Regions from separate parts of the Pseudoalteromonas sp. SR41-4 genome, predicted to be linked through region 3. Evidence: predicted binding sites of a transcription regulator. Region 3 holds the regulator's gene; each other region holds the start of a gene.
What was found. The regulator MetJ, encoded in region 3, represses methionine synthesis genes. The targets are predictions, from matches to a motif close to TAGACGTCTAGACGTCTA.

Region 1 (3,295 bases), on a different contig from region 3:
TTGATTGTTGAGTTGCTAAACTCAGCAATTGAAGCATTAACAGATCGAGTAGGTGTTGAATACCACGTGCTATCAGGGCGTGCGAAAGATATCGCTTCAGCGGCTGTAACATTAGCACTGATAGTGTTGTTTATTGTATGGGCTGTGGCTGGGTATGAAAAGATACTTACATTGATAGGTTAGGAAGTTAGGTAAAACGTCACTGGCTTTGAGCGACAAGCTTCGAATACACCCAAGCTCCTAGTTATACCAATCGACTTAAATATTTAACCATTCTAGCGAGCTAAATAAAGCGCTAACTGCGTTATAATTTTTTCAAGTAGAACAACTACATGTCAAAATTTACGCCTTGTTATCACTGTATTTATCTGTCGCTATAAATGGTCAGTAACTTAACACGATTGGTATCACTTTCTAGAACCTAGCTTTAATTGCGCGGGGTAAACCCGCGCCTATGTCTGGTAGCAGCGAGTTTACCTCGCGACAATAACCTAGGCATTTACAACAATATAATCAGCAGGCATAAAAAAAGCGCCAATTGGCGCTTTTTCTACATTTACATAAAGGCTGATATTAAAGACCAGCTGCTGCGCGAAGTGCGTCTGCTTTATCTGTGCGTTCCCAAGGGAATTCATCACGACCAAAATGCCCGTAAGCTGCAGTTGGTAGATAAATTGGGCGCTCAAGATCAAGCATTTTAATTAAGCCATATGGACGTAAGTCAAAGTGTTCACGAATCAATTCAATTAAACGTGATTCTTCAAGCTTGCTGGTACCAAATGTTTCAACACTGATTGACGTTGGCTCTGCAACACCGATTGCGTAAGAAACTTGTAGCTCACATTTGTCAGCAAGGCCCGCAGCAACGATGTTTTTAGCAACGTAACGTGCAGCGTACGCAGCTGAACGGTCAACTTTTGATGGATCTTTACCAGAGAATGCACCGCCACCATGACGAGCCATGCCGCCATAGGTATCAACGATAATTTTACGACCAGTAAGACCACAGTCACCCATTGGGCCACCGATTACAAAACGGCCAGTCGGGTTAATGAAAAACTTAGTTGCACTAGTGATAAGCTCAGCAGGAAGTACTGGCTTGATGATTGTTTCCATCACAGCTTCTACTAAATCTTTTTGTGAAATGTCTTCACTGTGTTGAGTAGAAAGTACCACTGCGTCAATACCTACTGGCTTGCCGTTTTCATATGCAAAAGTAACTTGTGATTTTGCATCAGGACGTAACCAGTTAAGCTCGCCGCTTTTACGTACTTGCGCTTGACGCTGCACTAAACGGTGTGAGTAAGTGATTGGTGCAGGCATTAATACTTCAGTTTCGTTACATGCGTAACCAAACATTAGGCCTTGGTCGCCAGCGCCTTGTTCTTCTGGGCTAGTACGGTCAACACCTTGGTTGATGTCAGGAGACTGCTTACCAATCGTGTTTAAAATTGCACACGAGTCTGCATCAAAACCCATATCAGAATGAGTGTAGCCAATTTCACGTACAGTTTTACGTGTGATTTCTTCGATATCAACCCATGCGCTAGTAGTGATTTCACCACCAACCATAACCATACCAGTCTTTACGTAAGTTTCACACGCAACACGGGCATGAGAATCTTGTTCTAAGATGGCATCTAGTACCGCGTCAGAGATTTGGTCCGCGATTTTATCCGGATGACCTTCAGAAACAGATTCAGAAGTAAATAAATGTTTTGCCATTGTCTTTGCTCACAAATATTGCGCTTCACAAACGTCGGTAAGAGCGCTAAAAAATTTAGGGGCGTATTTTATCTAAAACAACGATAGTTGCATAGTTTTTTTACGCCTAGACGTCTAAATAAAATTACTAATAACTTTTTGTTCTTAAAAAAAATTCATAATGCCCAATTTAATCAGGTTTTTAATTGCATACAGCCCCTACAATAAGTAAGAATGGATCTTCAAATGAATACACACAATAACCAGCGCAAATACAGTAAAGGTAGGAGAATCCATGCCGTCTCGCAAAGAACTTGCAAATGCTATTCGCGTCTTATCAATGGACGCAGTACAAAAGGCCAAATCAGGCCACCCTGGAGCCCCTATGGGCATGGCTGATATCGCAGAAGTACTATGGCGCGATTATCTAAACCACAATCCAACAAATCCAGAGTGGGTAGATAGAGATCGATTTATACTTTCCAATGGCCACGGTTCAATGCTTATTTATTCTCTATTGCATTTAAGTGGTTATGATTTACCAATTGAGGAAATTAAAAACTTCCGTCAAATGCATTCAAAAACACCTGGCCATCCAGAATATGGGTATGCGCCAGGTATTGAGACTACTACGGGCCCACTTGGTCAAGGGATCACTAACGCGGTAGGTATGGCGATTGCTGAAAAAGCATTAGCCGCGCAATTTAACCGCGAAGGTCATGATATTGTTGATCACCACACATATACTTTCTTAGGCGATGGTTGCTTAATGGAAGGTATTTCTCATGAAGCATGTTCACTTGCCGGCACATTAGGCCTAGGTAAGCTTGTTGCATTTTGGGATGACAACGGTATTTCAATTGATGGTGAAGTTGAAGGTTGGTTTAGCGACGATACACCTGCACGCTTTAAAGCCTACGGTTGGCATGTAGTAAGTGACGTTGATGGCCATGACTCAGACGCTATCCGCGCAGCCATCGAAGAAGCACGCAGCATCACCGACAAACCAACACTAATTTGTTGTAAAACAGTTATCGGTTATGGTTCACCAAATAAATCAGGTAGCCATGATTGTCACGGCGCACCACTAGGTGAAGACGAAATCAAAGCAGCACGCGAGTTCCTTGGTTGGACTGGTGAAGCATTTGAAATCCCAGCTGATATTTATGCACAATGGGATGGCAAAGAAAAGGGTAAACAACTTGAAGCTAACTGGGATGAAAAATTTGCCGCGTACGCCGCTGCACACCCAGAACTAGCCGCTGAATTTAAACGCCGTACTAGTAGTGAGTTGCCAGCAGATTGGGCTGAAAAATCACAAGCATATATTGAGCAACTAGACGCAAATCCAGCAAACCCAGCATCACGTAAGGCATCGCAAGACGCACTGAATGCATTTGGTCCATTACTGCCTGAATTTATGGGCGGCTCAGCTGATTTAGCCGGTTCTAACCTGACTATTTGGAAAGGCTCTAAAGGCTTAACACGCGATGATGCCAGCGGTAACTACATCTATTACGGTGTGCGTGAGTTTGGGATGTCGGCGATTATGAATGGTATTGCATTGCATAAAGGTTTTATTCCTTACGGC
Region 2 (3,295 bases), on a different contig from region 3:
GAATAATATCAATACCGGCATTTTGTAAATCGACCACTTCATCACGTAACGCAAGTGCAATTTGATTAGCGATGGTGGGTTTGTCTAAATCATCACGAATGAATGACCAAAACAGAATAGTTACAGGACCTGTTAGCATGCCTTTCATTTTCTTACTCGTCAGCGACTGTGCGTATTTTGTCCACTGAACCGTCATCGCTTGTTCACGTGATACATCCCCCCAAATTACAGGTGGTTTCACACATCGCGAGCCGTAGCTTTGCACCCAACCAAACTGGGTAAAAGCAAAGCCTTCTAATAGTTCAGCAAAGTATTCAACCATGTCATTACGCTCCGCTTCGCCGTGCACTAACACATCTAAATCAAGCGCCTCTTGCTCTTCAACAGCGTAACGAATTTCTGCTTTCATTTGCCTTTGATAATCATCCGCAGATAATTCACCGGCTTTATAATCACGGCGTGCTTGACGAATTACTTGAGTTTGTGGAAATGATCCTATCGTGGTGGTCGGCAGTAGCGGTAAATTAAGTGCTGCATGTTGTTTTTCAATACGTTGAGAAAATGCATGATTACGCTTACCATCTTTTGCGGTGAGTGCAGTTACACGCTTTTGTACAGCTGTATTATTTACACGAGTAGAGGTTAAGCGTGCTTTAATAGGTGCTGAATAAGCAACGAGCTCACTGCTATCATTGCTTTCAAGCGCCGCTTTTAATAATGACAACTCTTGGCCTTTTTGTTTTGCAAATGCAAGCCATGAACAAAGCTCATCATCGAGCTTTTCTTCTTGCTCTAAATCAACCGGTGTATGCAGTAAAGAACAAGATGGAGCAAGCCATAGATTATCACCGCGCTTTAGCGCAATGTCTTTTATGCTATTAAATACAACCTCTAAATCAGTACGCCAAATATTACGGCCATTTACTACGCCTAATGATAAAACTTGATCTGTACTTAATAATATATCTAGTTTTGCAACATCAACATTTGTTGCAACACAATCAAAATGTACGCCATCAACGGGGTAACCTGCAATATCATCAAAGTAGGCAGTGACTGAGTCAAAATAACTAGCAAGTAACAACTTCACGCCTTGACCTGCAAGTGCACGAAAGCTTGTTTTTAATGCCTCTTGATAATCTTCTGTCAGCTCTAAACCTAATATAGGCTCATCAACCTGTACCCATTCAATCCCTTGCTGCGCTAATTTAGCGAACACGTGTTGATAAACAGCTAATAGTTTTTCAAGTAAGCTAAGTTTATCAAACTCCTCACCTGCACATTTTGCTAAGTAAAGATAAGTGACTGGGCCGACCAATACTACTTTTGCATTGTGCCCCAATGCTTGTGCTTGAGTAACTTGCTCGAATAACTCAGTCCAGGTTAGTTGAAACTGCTGATCATGAGTTAGCTCTGGAACTATGTAATGATAATTAGTATTAAACCACTTTGTCATTTCGCTTGCTGCACATGAACAACCGCTTGGTGCGCGACCACGCCCAATACGAAATAATGTATCAAGATCAATGCTACCATCCGCTTTTTGATGACGCTTGGGCACTGCGCCAATCAATAAAGAGGTAGATAACACATGGTCATACCAAGCAAAGTCACCTACCGGTAATAAATCAATCCCAGCATCTGCTTGAAGAGCCCAATTTTCTGCGCGGATCGTCTTACCTTGTTCAAGCAACTGCGCTTGGCTGATTTTACCAGCCCAGTATGATTCTACTGCAAATTTTAGTTCACGCTTTCTACCTATGCGAGGAAAACCTAAGTTATGTAATTGTGCCATGTTGAAATTCCCTTCCAGCTGTTTAGATAGCTAAAACCATAAACCTATACCTGACATCAAACAATTGATGCTTCCTCAGTTTCAACTTGAGGTAAATTCATGGAAATATTTTTTTGCAAACTCAAAAAATATAATGACAACGCTGTCAAACATAATGCTATAGTATATTTGTAAATTTCACGTAAAAAAATTGGGTTTATAGCCATCTAGACGTTGATACATCTTAATTTAAGGCGTATTATGGCTGTAATCTGAGTTAAACTCACCTTTACCATGAGAATTATTAAAGATGATTGATGTAAAACACTTAAAGACCATCGCAACCTTGAAAGAAACCGGTTCCTTGGTAAATACTGCGCGCGAATTATTTTTGACTCAATCCGCTTTGTCTCATCAAATCAAAGATTTAGAAAACAAACTTGATTGCCAACTATTTGAACGTAAAACTCAACCGGTGCGCTTTACCCCACAAGGTATGCTATTACTTGAACTTGCCAGCGAAGTACTCCCGCGTGTTGAAGCAACCAAATGCCGTTTAAAAGAAAGTCTTAATCAACCAATTTCACAATTACGACTTAGTGTTGAATGCCATGCTTGTTTTCATTGGTTATTACCAACAATTAAAGAATTCAATAACTTTTGGCCTGATATCAAAGTTGATTATGAGCGCGGCTTTAGTTATGACGCTATTCCTGATCTGCTCAGTGATGAATTAGATTTAGTACTCACTTCAGACATTCGTGAACCAGATAAACTTGAATACGCACATTTATTTGATTTTAAACTTAAATTAATTGTTGCTCCTGATCATGAACTAGCGAAAAAAGCCTATGTAACGGCACTTGATTTGAAAAACGAGACGATTATTTCGTACCCTATTCCACGAGAGCGTCAGGATATCTTCAAACATTTTATTCAAAATGCACGTTTTGATGGCACCTTGAAAACCGTAGATCAGGGCTTGCTCATTTTTCAGCTTGTCAGTGCCGGAATGGGGGTTGCAGCATTACCGGATTGGTTAGTAACACCATATGAAAGCCAAGGACTCATTAAGTCGATTCCATTAGGCGCACTGGGATTAACCCGTCCAATGTATTTAGCCATGAAAAAGAATATGAAAGATAACCCAGTGTATCGCCACTTTTTAAATACCTGTAAGTTAAATAACGGTCGATAAAATAGGTTTAACCCAGTAGCATACAGAAAACCCCTTTATGTGTGCTACTGTGATGTTTGAACTGAAAAAAATCCTCGGTGCAATGCTGATGCCATTGCCTCTGTTTGCTCTACTGTGCTTTGTTTGCTTATTAATCGCACTGCGTACCAAGAAAGTCAGCGTATTTATTGGTTTAATCGCAATCACCAGTTTATTGCTGATTAGTACCCCTTTTATTGGTCAAAAAATAATTGCTCCGAATTCACAGTTAAAGTATATTTTTGATACAAGTAAACAGCCGATACTCGATAAAATAGTGGTACTTGGTTGTGATATAAATCCTA
Region 3 (3,295 bases):
ATTAACGGATATAGCATATAACAGGATAGACCTGATATTGCTTGAATTTAATTATAATATAGGTATCGTTCCCTATAAGATATAAGAACTGCTTACTCTCACTTTCAACTTAACTTACTTGCAGGATAAAATCGCGTTATGTCAGACTTTCGTGAACAAGCTTTACATTACCATTCGCACCCCGTTCCAGGAAAAATTAGCGTTGAGCTTACAAAGCCAGCTGAAACCGTACAGGATCTTGCACTCGCATACAGCCCCGGTGTTGCAGAACCGGTACGTGAAATAGCTGCTGATCCCGCTAATGCCTACAAATACACCGGTAAAGGCAATATGGTTGCGGTTATTACTAACGGCACCGCTATTTTAGGTTTAGGTAACTTAGGTCCATTGGCTTCAAAACCGGTTATGGAAGGTAAAGCGTTATTATTTAAACGCTTTGCGGGTCTAGATTCGATAGATATTGAGGTGAAACACAATACCACCGAAGATTTCATCAATACAGTTGCTAACATAGCTGATACGTTTGGCGGTATTAACTTAGAAGACATTAAAGCGCCAGAGTGTTTTGAAATAGAAAAAGCATTGATCGAGCGTTGTAGCATTCCAGTGTTCCACGACGATCAACACGGTACCGCGATTGTAACGGCTGCTGGTATGATCAACGCACTTGAAGTACAAGGCAAAGAAATCGAAGATGCGATTATCGTTTGTTTAGGAGCCGGTGCCGCAGCGGTTGCGTGTATGGAGCTACTGATCAAGTGTGGCGCATTGCGTGAACATATTTACATGTTAGATCGTAAAGGCGTTATTCATACTCGTCGTGATGATTTAAACGAGTACAAACAGTTATTCGCTAACAATACAGATAAGCGCACACTGCAAGATGTTATTGCTGATGCCGATGTATTTGTTGGTGTATCTGGCCCGAATTTACTTTCTCCTGACGATCTTAAGCTAATGGCTGATCGACCTGTAGTGTTTGCCTGTTCAAACCCAGATCCAGAAATCTCTCCAGTGCTTGCTCATGGTGCTCGCGATGATTTAATCATGGCAACGGGTCGTTCAGATTATCCAAACCAAGTTAACAACGTGCTGTGTTTCCCATTTATTTTCCGTGGTGCGCTAGATGTGCGTGCAAGCAAAATTAATGATGAAATGAAAATTGCTGCGGTTGACGCTATTCGTAGCATTGCTAAAGAACCAGTACCAGCGGAAGTATTAAAAGCGGCGGGTGTTGAGACACTTGAATTTGGTGCGCAGTATATTATTCCAAAACCGATGGATCCGCGTTTATTACCGCGCATTGCCAAAGCAGTAGCGCAAGCGGCAATTGATTCTGGTGTTGCACAAATTGATATGCCGGAAAACTACATGGAGTAGCTGCTTAGCTGCAATTGGTAATGGCACAATAATAAAAACCTCAGTAACTTACGTTACTGAGGTTTTTTTGTAGCCCATTCCTGAAGCAGGAATATATACAAATGATAACTTAATCTTCGTTGAGTACAGGTACTTCGAGACCCATTTCAAGCATGATTTTTTTCACTTCTTCAGGCACTTTCTCTGGATTATCTTTACGTAAATCTTCATCGTTTGGCAGTGGTTGGCCAGTAAATGCGTGTAAAAATGCTTCACAAAGTAATTCGCTATTTGTTGCATGGCGAAGATTATTAATTTGACGACGAGTACGCTCATCAGTCAAAACTTTTAATACATTTAGCGGGATCGAAACGGTGATCTTTTTAACTTGTTCTGATTTTTTCCCGTGTTCTGCGTATGGGTGAATATATTCACCATTCCATTTAGCCATAGGATGTATCGTTGCCTCAGGTTGTTAATTGTTTGCGCGACCTTTTGCAGCGCAAAGATGGCGAAATTCTATCGTGTTAAAAAAGATAGTCAAATACTTGTTTTTTAGCCATCTAGCGGCTTAAATGTTTTTACTTCTAATCTTGCGGCTAAAACCGCATAAATGCTTTGACTTATTAAATTTGATCCTCTAACCTTTTAGACGTCTAAACATCCATTTAATTGTAGGTGACGGTATGAGTCAAAAGAATAAAGCAACCATTGCAGTACGCAATGGTATTGATGCAGATAAACATCACGGCGCGGTTGTGCCTCCCATTCATTTATCGACCACCTACTCATTTGCTGATTTTGATAAAAAGCGCCAATATGATTATGGCCGTAGCGGCAACCCAAACCGTGATTTACTCGCTGAAACGCTCGCTAAGCTTGAAGGTGGCGCTAAGGGGATTATCACTGCAACGGGCATGGCTGCGGTGCATTTAGCTACTCAGCTGCTAAACAGTGACGATACTTTAGTGATCCCACATGATTGCTATGGCGGTAGTTACCGCTTATTCACCTCACTTGAAAAGCGTGGCTTATTAAAGTTAGTGGTTTTAGATTTAACTAAATCTGAAAATCATCAAAAAATTCTTGAGATAAAACCAAAGCTAATTTGGATTGAAACACCGAGTAATCCTATCTTACGGTTAACCGATATTAAAGCGATCACCACGATTGCTAAGCAGTGCGGTGCGTTGGTTGGTGCCGATAACACATTTTTATCACCTGCTTTGCAAAACCCAATTGAGTTTGGTGTTGATATTGTGGTGCATTCGACCACTAAATATATTAACGGTCACTCAGATGTTGTTGGTGGTGCGGTGATCGCCGCTACCCAAGAGTTGGGTGATGAGCTTGCTTGGTGGGCTAATAACATTGGCATTACCGGTGCCCCGTTTGATAGCTACTTAACGTTACGTGGTTTACGTACTTTGAATGTTCGTTTACGTCAGCATCAAGAAAATGCCTTTATTATTGCCCAATATCTAGAAAACTCCCCTTATGTAAGCCAAGTATATTACCCTGGATTAGTATCTCATCCACAGCATGAACTCGCTAAACAGCAGCAACGTGGTTTTGGTGGCATGGTAAGCTTTGATATCAAAGGTGATATTAATGATGCTGCAGAATTTTTGACCAGCTTAGAAGAATTTAGCTTAGCTGAGTCATTAGGTGGGGTTGAGAGTTTGATTTGTCACCCTGCAACTATGACCCACGCAGGTATGGAGGCAACTGCTCGTCTTGCTGCGGGAGTAGGTGATACCCTGATCCGTATTTCGGTGGGCATTGAAGATGTAAAAGATTTAATCGCTGACTTAGATCGTGTATTCAATAAAGTGAAACCAGGTCAAGCTCAGCACGGCGCAAAAGTAATCGCTTCCTCTGTTCAACAACAAGATGATGAGCAATCAAGCTCATTTAAACTGACTCCTGCACATAC

Region 1: metK (methionine adenosyltransferase) is a predicted target of MetJ. The motif match lies at 1,825-1,842, and genes of this name have one in related genera.
Region 2: metE (5-methyltetrahydropteroyltriglutamate--homocysteine S-methyltransferase) is a predicted target of MetJ. The motif match lies at 1,995-2,012, and genes of this name have one in related genera.

The regions. Positions count from the first base shown of each region.
Region 1 covers NZ_JACJEI010000016.1:39,796-43,090, reverse strand. The annotation lists gene H5180_RS13765 (diacylglycerol kinase) at 1-183, shown strand, start outside; gene metK (methionine adenosyltransferase) at 574-1,725, opposite strand; gene tkt (transketolase) at 2,000-3,295, shown strand, end outside.
Region 2 covers NZ_JACJEI010000011.1:59,824-63,118, forward strand. The annotation lists gene metE (5-methyltetrahydropteroyltriglutamate--homocysteine S-methyltransferase) at 1-1,795, opposite strand, end outside; gene H5180_RS10835 (LysR family transcriptional regulator) at 2,085-2,972, shown strand; gene H5180_RS10840 (ElyC/SanA/YdcF family protein) at 3,025-3,295, shown strand, end outside.
Region 3 covers NZ_JACJEI010000006.1:6,069-9,363, forward strand. The annotation lists gene H5180_RS06330 (malic enzyme-like NAD(P)-binding protein) at 139-1,380, shown strand; gene metJ (met regulon transcriptional regulator MetJ) at 1,490-1,810, opposite strand; gene metB (cystathionine gamma-synthase) at 2,046-3,295, shown strand, end outside.